DNA from 2 places in the Alteromonas sp. NFXS44 genome. Region 1 is predicted to be linked to the other one. Evidence: predicted binding sites of a transcription regulator. Region 1 holds the regulator's gene; the other holds the start of a gene.
What was found. Region 1 encodes sigma-54, which starts transcription at its own class of promoters, with help from an activator protein. Its sites were predicted from a motif close to GTTGGCACGNNNNTNGNNT; they were not measured.
Positions count from the first base shown of each region.

Region 1 (4,206 bases):
TAACCTGTTCCCCCTGATGACTTTCCATCATCATCAGTCCCAGCACACTATTGGCATTCGCCTGCTTATCGCCTTTTTGTAAAAGAACTTCGGCATCGAACTGATTCGCCAGTTGCACCAACTGCGTTGCAGCTCTGGCATGCAGCCCCAGTTTATTAACAATAGTCAGAGATTTCTCTATACGCATTATTTACTTTGCTCCCTGTGGCGGAGCTGGACATCAGGATGAGATTCCCGGAAATTTTTCGCCAGTGATTCCGCTACATAAACTGAACGGTGCTGTCCGCCTGTACATCCGATAGCGACTGTCACGTAACTGCGGTTGTTCCGTTCAAGATGTGGCAGCCAGGTCGTGATGAGGTTCTGAATCTGCCAGATAAATTTGGTCACTATAGGTTGGGAACTGAGGAAAACCTGAACCGGTGTATCCAGGCCTGTCAGGTGTTTTAAATCCGGCTCCCAGTGAGGGTTTGGCAGAAAACGGGCGTCAAACACATAGTCTGCATCTTTGGGAATACCATGTTTAAAGCCGAATGATTCAAATACCAGAACAAGTCGTGAGCTTTTCTTACCGAGGATCCGCTCGCGAATTAATTCTGCCAGCTGGTGAATGCTCAGAGAGTCGGTATCAATATTCAAATCCGCTCTTTCTGCTACGGGGGCCAGTAATTCCCGTTCTGTCTGAATGGCATCAGACAATGACTTATTCAGTTTAGCCAGCGGGTGTAACCGGCGGGTTTCACTGAACCTGCGCACCAGCATATCGTCACTTGCGTCAATATATACGATGGTGACAGTCCATGACTGAGGCAGGTAGTCGAGAATTTCAACCAGCTCAGAAGGCTCTTTAGGCAAGTTCCTGACATCAATACTCACAGCCACCTGCTCGTATTCATCGGCGACAGTGTGTGTCAGGGCTGGTAAAAGATTAACCGGAATATTATCGACGCAGTAATACCCCAGATCCTCTAGGGCACGAAGTGCTACTGATTTTCCTGAACCTGAACGTCCGCTGATGATGATTAACTTCACGCCCGTTTCTCCTGAAGTCACATGTTGTCGGTGCGTATTACACTAAGTTACTGTAATGCGCGAATAATATCATCACTTGTCTGAGCTTTGCGGATAGTTTTTATGGTTTCTTTATCACTGAGTTTACCGGCAACCATGGCCAGAGTTTGTAAATGTCCTTCGGTTTGTTCTTGAGGGACAAGCAAAGTAAAGAAAATATCCACAGGTTTATTATCGATAGCATCAAAATCGATGGCGGGCGTGCTGGTAACCACAATGGCAATGACTTTTTCCAGTCCGGCCAGACGGCCGTGGGGGAGGGCAATGCCGTTACCTATACCTGTGCTGCCCATTCGCTCACGGGCCAGCAGGCTACTTAACACGGTGGCTTCATCAACATCGGGGTTATTTTTAGCTGCAATCCCGCTGATGATTTCGAGAATGCGTTTTTTGCTATTGCACTGGACCGCACACTCGGTGCGGTCCAGGCTGACTATGGCTTGTATATCCATGAATTCAATTAATGCTTTTTAAGCTTTTCCTTGTGTTTCAGGACCTGCCTGTCGAGCTTATCGACCATGCTGTCAATGGCAGCGTACATGTCCTGATTTTCGGAAGAGGCGAAGACTTCCGCGCCGCTAAGATGAACCGTTGCTTCTGCTTTTTGGCTAAGCTTTTCAACATTTAAAATAACGTGCACATTTGATATGTGGTCAAAATGACGTTCCAGTTTGCTGAACTTAGTATCGACATAATTACGCAAAGAATCAGTGATCTCAATGTGATGACCAGAAAGGTTGATTTGCATATTTCGTCTTCCTTATTTTGAGCAGCCTTAAGTTAGATAAGGCTTTTGCGTTGGTTAGACGGCGGGATCGATAAGGATTCCCGGTACTTTGCTATTGTTCGCCGGGCAACCATAATGCCTTGATCGGCCAACAACGAAGCAATCTTGCTGTCACTCAGCGGCTTGCCTGGATTTTCAGCGGCAACCAGCTTCTTAATCAGGGCGCGAATCGCTGTAGATGAACACTCACCACCTGATTCAGTGGCAACGTGGCTGGAGAAGAAATACTTCAACTCGAAAATACCACGGGGCGTGTGCATGTACTTCTGCGTTGTTACCCTGGAAATAGTAGATTCGTGCATATCTACCATTTCTGCGACATCATTCAGCACCATTGGTTTCATCATTTCAGGGCCATGCTCAAAAAAGCCCATTTGTTGCTGAACAATACAATTTGCTACTTTCAGCAGTGTATCGTTCCGGCTCTCAAGGCTCTTAATAAACCATTTGGCTTCCTGCATGTGAGAGCGGATAAATTGTGAATCACTGCTGTTTCGTGCTTTACGGCTCATTGCAGCGTACTGCTGATTAACACTGAGCTTAGGCAAGCTGTCGGGGTTTAATTCTACTACCCAACGGCCATTTTTCTTAGCAACCGATACATCCGGAATGACATATTCGGGCTCTTTCGTAATTAATGCACTGCCCGGACGGGGATTCAGCGTTTGCAGCAAACGCATCGCTTCCCGTAATTGATCTTCTTTCAGGCGGGTTTTACGCATTAATGTACGGTAATCTTTGCTGCCTAACAGATCGGAATGCTCTCTGAGCAGCAGTTTCGCTTCTTCCAGCCACGGTGTTTCCGGTGCAAATTGCGCCAGTTGCACCAGCAAGCATTCCTGCGGTGTGCGGGAGCCGGAACCGAGAGGATCAAAGAGCTGAATACGTTTGAGTACGCACTCAACCTCATCTTCTTCAACGGGCTCTTCCATATCGTCACTGTTTACGCTTTGCAGAATGTCGTCAACGGTAACCGTGAGATAACCGGACTCATCAATGGAGTCAATAATCGCCAGTGCGATGGCGCGGTCTATGTCAGAAAAAGGTGTCAGACGCATTTGCCACAGCAGATGGTCCTGAATATTTTCGGTGGTTTCACCCTGAAAGATTTGTTCGTCATCGCTACCGGAAGGGCCGGGCGCGGGGGCTGAAGACGCAGAAATGTACTCATCCCAGGTACTGTCGATGGGCAACTCGTCCGGTAAATCATTCTTTTCCAGTGCTTCACCGGTATCCATGCTGTCAGAAGATGATGCTGATGCAGACTCCTGCATGCTGTCATCATTATCGATGTTATTTTTCTCAATTACATCGTTGTCGGAGCTGTCGTCGACTTCCAGCAAAGGATTAGAATCGAGGGCTTCCTGAATTTCTTGTTGTAAGTCCAGCGTAGACAACTGCAATAGCTTGATCGCCTGCTGAAGCTGAGGCGTCATTGTCAGTTGTTGGCTAAATTTTAACTGTAAAGATGGTTTCATCTACGTCTTATATAAACTCTAAAAAGGACATCCGGTTGTAGCGGTGTGAGTGCCGGTGGCGAAATCTCCGTTAAATGCTCATCCCGATATCTTAACTATAGCCTGAATTGCTCACCAAGGTATACATCACGAACTTTTTGATTACTTAATACCTGTTCTGCGGTGCCCTGAGCAATCAGTTCTCCATGACTGACGATATAGGCCTCTTCACACACATCAAGGGTTTCCCTGACATTGTGGTCGGTGATGAGGATACCGATACCTCTGTCCCGTAAGTGCTGAATGATCTTCTTTATATCATTAACCGAAATCGGGTCAACTCCGGCGAAGGGTTCATCGAGCAAAATAAATTGCGGATTGGCTGCCAGTGCGCGGGCAATTTCAACCCGGCGGCGTTCGCCACCCGACAAACTCATACCTGTACTATTACGTATATGGTTAATATTAAATTCATCAAGTAGTGCATCCGCTTCCTGTTCACGTTGATGATTTTTTAAGTCTTTACGCGTCTGCAATATCGCCATGATGTTTTCATGTACGGTCAGCTTTCGGAAAATGGATGCCTCCTGGGGTAAATAACCAATTCCCCGGCGGGCACGCTCATGCATTGGCTGGTGCGTCAGCTCCTGCTCATCAATGAGGATCTTGCCTTTATCGAGCGGCACAAGACCCACAATCATGTAAAACGTTGTGGTTTTACCTGCGCCGTTAGGACCCAGCAGACCTACTATCTGTCCGGTAGAAACCGATAAACTAACGTCACGGACGACCTGGCGTGATTTATACGACTTTGCCAGGTGAGTCGCACTCAGGGTTGCCATGTAACTTAGTTACCCTCGTTTTCGTTTCTGTCTGAAGACTTGTTGTCTT
Region 1 is NZ_JAGDEA010000002.1:359,982-364,187, forward strand. It holds gene J3369_RS04775 (HPr family phosphocarrier protein) at 1-187, opposite strand, end outside; gene rapZ (RNase adapter RapZ) at 187-1,032, opposite strand; gene ptsN (PTS IIA-like nitrogen regulatory protein PtsN) at 1,080-1,523, opposite strand; gene hpf (ribosome hibernation promoting factor) at 1,532-1,819, opposite strand; gene J3369_RS04795 (RNA polymerase factor sigma-54) at 1,852-3,336, opposite strand; gene lptB (LPS export ABC transporter ATP-binding protein) at 3,432-4,157, opposite strand; gene lptA (lipopolysaccharide transport periplasmic protein LptA) at 4,163-4,206, opposite strand, start outside.

Region 2 (4,206 bases), on a different contig from region 1:
TAAAGTCCAGCTTAAGCAACTGGTCGAGGCCGCACTGTTTGTTGCCGATGCGCCTATGACTAAACTGGCACTGCGTGAGTCTGTGCTGGCTGAATTTACAGTCAGTGAAAGGGCGCTGAACGAGGTGCTCAAAGAGCTGGTGCTGGACTATCAGCCCAGAGGAATTCAACTGGTTGAAGTGGCCAGCGGATACCGCTTTCAGTCACTGGACAGCTTAAGCCCCTGGCTGAGCCGCATGTGGCAGGAAAACGCGCCCCGTTATTCCCGCGCAATGTTGGAAACGCTGGCGTTAATTGCTTACCGTCAACCCATAACCCGCGGCGAAATTGAAGCGGTGCGCGGGGTGGCAGTCAGCAGTAATATTATCCGTACCCTAACAGAAAGAGACTGGATCAAAGTGGTAGGGCACAAAGAAGTGCCGGGCAAACCGTCGTTATATGCCACTACCAGACAGTTTCTGGATTATTTTTCGTTAAAGTCGTTGGCCGATTTACCCGGATCTGAGGTTTTTGAAGGGCTTGAAGACAACGAACAGCCGCCTGCGACGGCTACACTGGAGGCACCGTCTGACGACGACCGTGCGATTGAAACCGCTGAACAAAAGCGAGAAGAAAATGAGTGAAAAGTTGCAAAAAGTCCTGGCTAACCAGGGACTGGGCTCCCGCCGTGAAATGGAACGGTGGATAGAAGCCGGAAGGGTATCGGTAGATGGCAAAATGGCGACACTGGGCGACCGTGTTGAACCCGGCCAGCAAATCCGTGTAGACGGTCATCTGTTATCCCGTCAGGCAGAAAAACCGGTATGCCGTGTATTGATGTATAACAAGCCGGAAGGTGAATTATGCAGCCGTCACGATCCTGAAGGCCGCCCCACAGTATTTGACCGTCTGCCTGCTATCCGCGTGGGACGCTGGATTGCCGTAGGCCGGCTGGATATCAATACCAGTGGCCTGTTATTGTTCACCAATGACGGTGAACTGGCAAACCGCTTAATGCACCCTAAATGTGAAGTAGAACGTGAGTATGCTGTACGCGTATTCGGTGAAGTGTCCGGTAAAACCCTGAACACGCTGACCAAAGGGGTTGAACTGGAAGATGGTCTGGCGCGGTTTACTGAAATCAAAGCCCGTTCTAAGCCTGCCGGTGAAGAAGATAGCATGAACCGCTGGTATAACGTGACGTTGTCTGAAGGCCGTAACCGAGAGGTACGTCGCTTGTGGGAGTCTCAGGAAATGCAGGTCAGCCGTCTCGTTCGCGTGCGCTACGGACCGGTGGAGTTGCAAAAGCGTTTACCGCAGGGTGCCTGGGTAGAGCTGCCGCTGGAGCAGTTAAATGCCCTTCGTAAACTGGTGCAACTGGACGATGAAACACAAACGCTGGTGGATGTAAGACAGGGTAAACTGGATCATGCCCGCCTTACCCGTATGCGCCGCTCGGTGAAAAAACACCGTACACGGCAGTCTCATCAACGTAATCAGTCAGCCAGCTCTGACTGACGGGAAGGGCGTTTCTTTAGACAGGCACGCCCGTTATCAATACCGTGCCGGCGGGCAACCTGAGCAATCAGCCCGCGGTGCGTTTTGAGAAATTCATCTAATTTTTCCAGCATCGCCGGATACTGCTCACTGGAAATCCGCAGGCTCTCTTTCTTATCCTGAATATGTGCTGATGCCACAATGCGTTTACCTGACAGCTTCAGTGCTGCAGTTGCATCATTCAGCTGTTCGCTGTCTGTGATAATGGCATCAACTTCACCATCAACCAGCGCTTTTACCAGGTGTGTCGGGTCAGAGAATGACACTATTTTTGTGTAGCCTTTACGTTCCTGTTCTAACCAGTCACTGGAAACCGGCTGATCTTCAATAATACCCAGTGCAGTCACGTCGGGAATTCGCATCCATTGATTTTCAGGCAACACACGGGTGATTTCACAAATACCGACCACAGGCTGACTGTAAAACAGCGTGCCGTCTGTGGCAGACCAGCGGGGATGATCCGGAAAGCGGAAATCAATCGTGTTTTCTTTAAACCACTGATCGTACGCGTCGCCCTGAAGGGGCACATATTCCAGTTCGAAGCCCTCTTCAAGAGCAAATGCTGTCATCACAGCATCGAGTACCGGTTGATATTTGCCACCGTTCACCGGGTGGACCTGTCTGCCTGAACTGTCTTCAACACCTACAAAGAAAGTGTCTTTCGCCGCAAAAGCCTGACCTGAAAGCAATACGGCAGCGAGAAGAGTGATAGCGCGTCGCATCGTATTCGTCCTGTTCACTTAAACTTTAGTCGTAGTACAAGCCTATCAATGCATTTGCCTTTGCACGATAAGACCGTTGGCATGCAAGTATTAAAACCAATACCTGAAGAAAGTGAAGTAATCTGTATTCAATGTCTTAGCGTAGACAAGGTGAATTCATAAAACAGGAGAAGATAATGCAATCGATGCCTCAATTAGGTGTAGGTACGTTTCGTTTAGAAGGAGAGGTAGCAAGAAAAACAGTTTCAGATGCGCTTTCCACCGGCTTCCGCCATATCGATACCGCCCAGTTTTATGGCAACGAAGAAGAAATCGGCAATGCAATTCAAACTGCCGGTCTTCCCCGTGAAGAACTGTTCGTGACCACCAAGGTATGGCACGACCATCTTGATAAGGGTCACTTCATTCCGTCTGTGCATGAAAGTCTGAACAAACTGAAAATGGCCTATGTTGACTTGCTGCTCATCCACTGGCCGTCACCCAATGATCATATTCCCATGGAGTCATATTTAGCCTCACTGAAGCAGGCTAAAGAAGAAGGTTTAACGCGCCATATCGGTGTGTCGAATTTCACTATGGCACAAATCGACAAAGCGGTTGAGATTCTGGGAGAGGGCGAGATACTCACTAATCAGATAGAGCTTCACCCGTTTATGCAAAACCGTCAGGTGGTTGAACATTGTAAGCAGGCTGGTATTTCTACTACCGCCTATATGCCCTTTGCGGTGGGCGAAGTCATGAAAAATGATGAACTCAAAGCCATTGCTGACGCGCACGGAGCCAATCCTGCCCAGGTTGTACTGGCGTGGATGGAAGTAAAAGGTATCCATGCCATCCCTTCATCAACGAATAAGGACCATTTGCAGGCGAACTTCGATTATACCGCTGTCACGCTGTCAGAAGATGATGTGGCGCGCATTGATGAGCTGGATAACGGCGAACGTATCGTGGATCCGGATTTCGCGCCGCAGTGGGATTAATATCCTTTTACATTTAACCACCCGTAATTGTCATAAAGGGTTTGCCGGCTGCACTTTCATCACCATATAGTGGATAGGATGTATACGCCTGATGACGTGCAGTCAGGTAAGTAAGGCAATATTAATACAAGGACAAACGTGCTACCGGATAATAAACAGCAGCAGCTCCGGCGTGCAAAACGCATCGCGCATTTCTGGCTGGTGGGGGCTGCGTTTGTCTTTATTCTTGCGACGCTGGCCGAGTACCGGCAGTGGATAACGCCATGGCCCGCCTGGGCCGGACTCATTAAGATGGCATCAGAAGCTGCGCTGGTTGGCGGGCTGGCTGACTGGTTTGCCGTCAGCGCATTGTTCAGGCCCATTCCGGCCAGATTTCCAATCCCTCACACGAATATCGTAGCGAATAACAAAGCGGCGGTTGCCGGTAATTTGTCCCGCTTTGTGAAGGAGAAATTCTTCAATGAAGTCGCTATCGAAAAACTGGTAAATGATGCCCGTCCTGCTCAGGGAATGGCAAGGTGGTTGCGCGAGCCTCAAAACGCAGATCGTCTGAGTCGCTTCGGTGCGCGCTCGCTGGTGGGGATCATTAACACGCTGGATGATAAACCCGTTCAGGACATGATGGTAAGCGGAGTGAAGCGGGCTCTGCTGAAAATGGATCTTTCACCTCTCGCGGCCGGCACGTTACGGGTTTTGACCCGTGATAAGCGACATCAGGAGGTGCTGGACCAGTTGCTTTATAAAATCGCAGAGCTTGCTCACCGGCCTGACAGTCAGATGTTTATTGCTGAAAAGCTACATAGCTGGCTGAAAGCAGAGTACCGGCGACTGGAGAAAATATTGCCGACCACCTGGTTGAGCGAGCAGGGCGCTGACATCGCTTCCAAAGCCATTGTGAGCATTCTGGCGGATATTGCCAATGACAGCGAACACCCGGTACGCAAGAGTTTCGACCGCCAGCTGGAGGAC
Region 2 is NZ_JAGDEA010000005.1:614,548-618,753, forward strand. It holds gene scpB (SMC-Scp complex subunit ScpB) at 1-622, shown strand, start outside; gene rluB (23S rRNA pseudouridine(2605) synthase RluB) at 615-1,496, shown strand; gene J3369_RS08030 (type 2 periplasmic-binding domain-containing protein) at 1,475-2,257, opposite strand; gene dkgB (2,5-didehydrogluconate reductase DkgB) at 2,434-3,237, shown strand; gene J3369_RS08040 (DUF445 domain-containing protein) at 3,376-4,206, shown strand, end outside.
Region 2: a site for sigma-54 is predicted at 2,333-2,351, ahead of dkgB (2,5-didehydrogluconate reductase DkgB). Genes of this name have one in related genera too.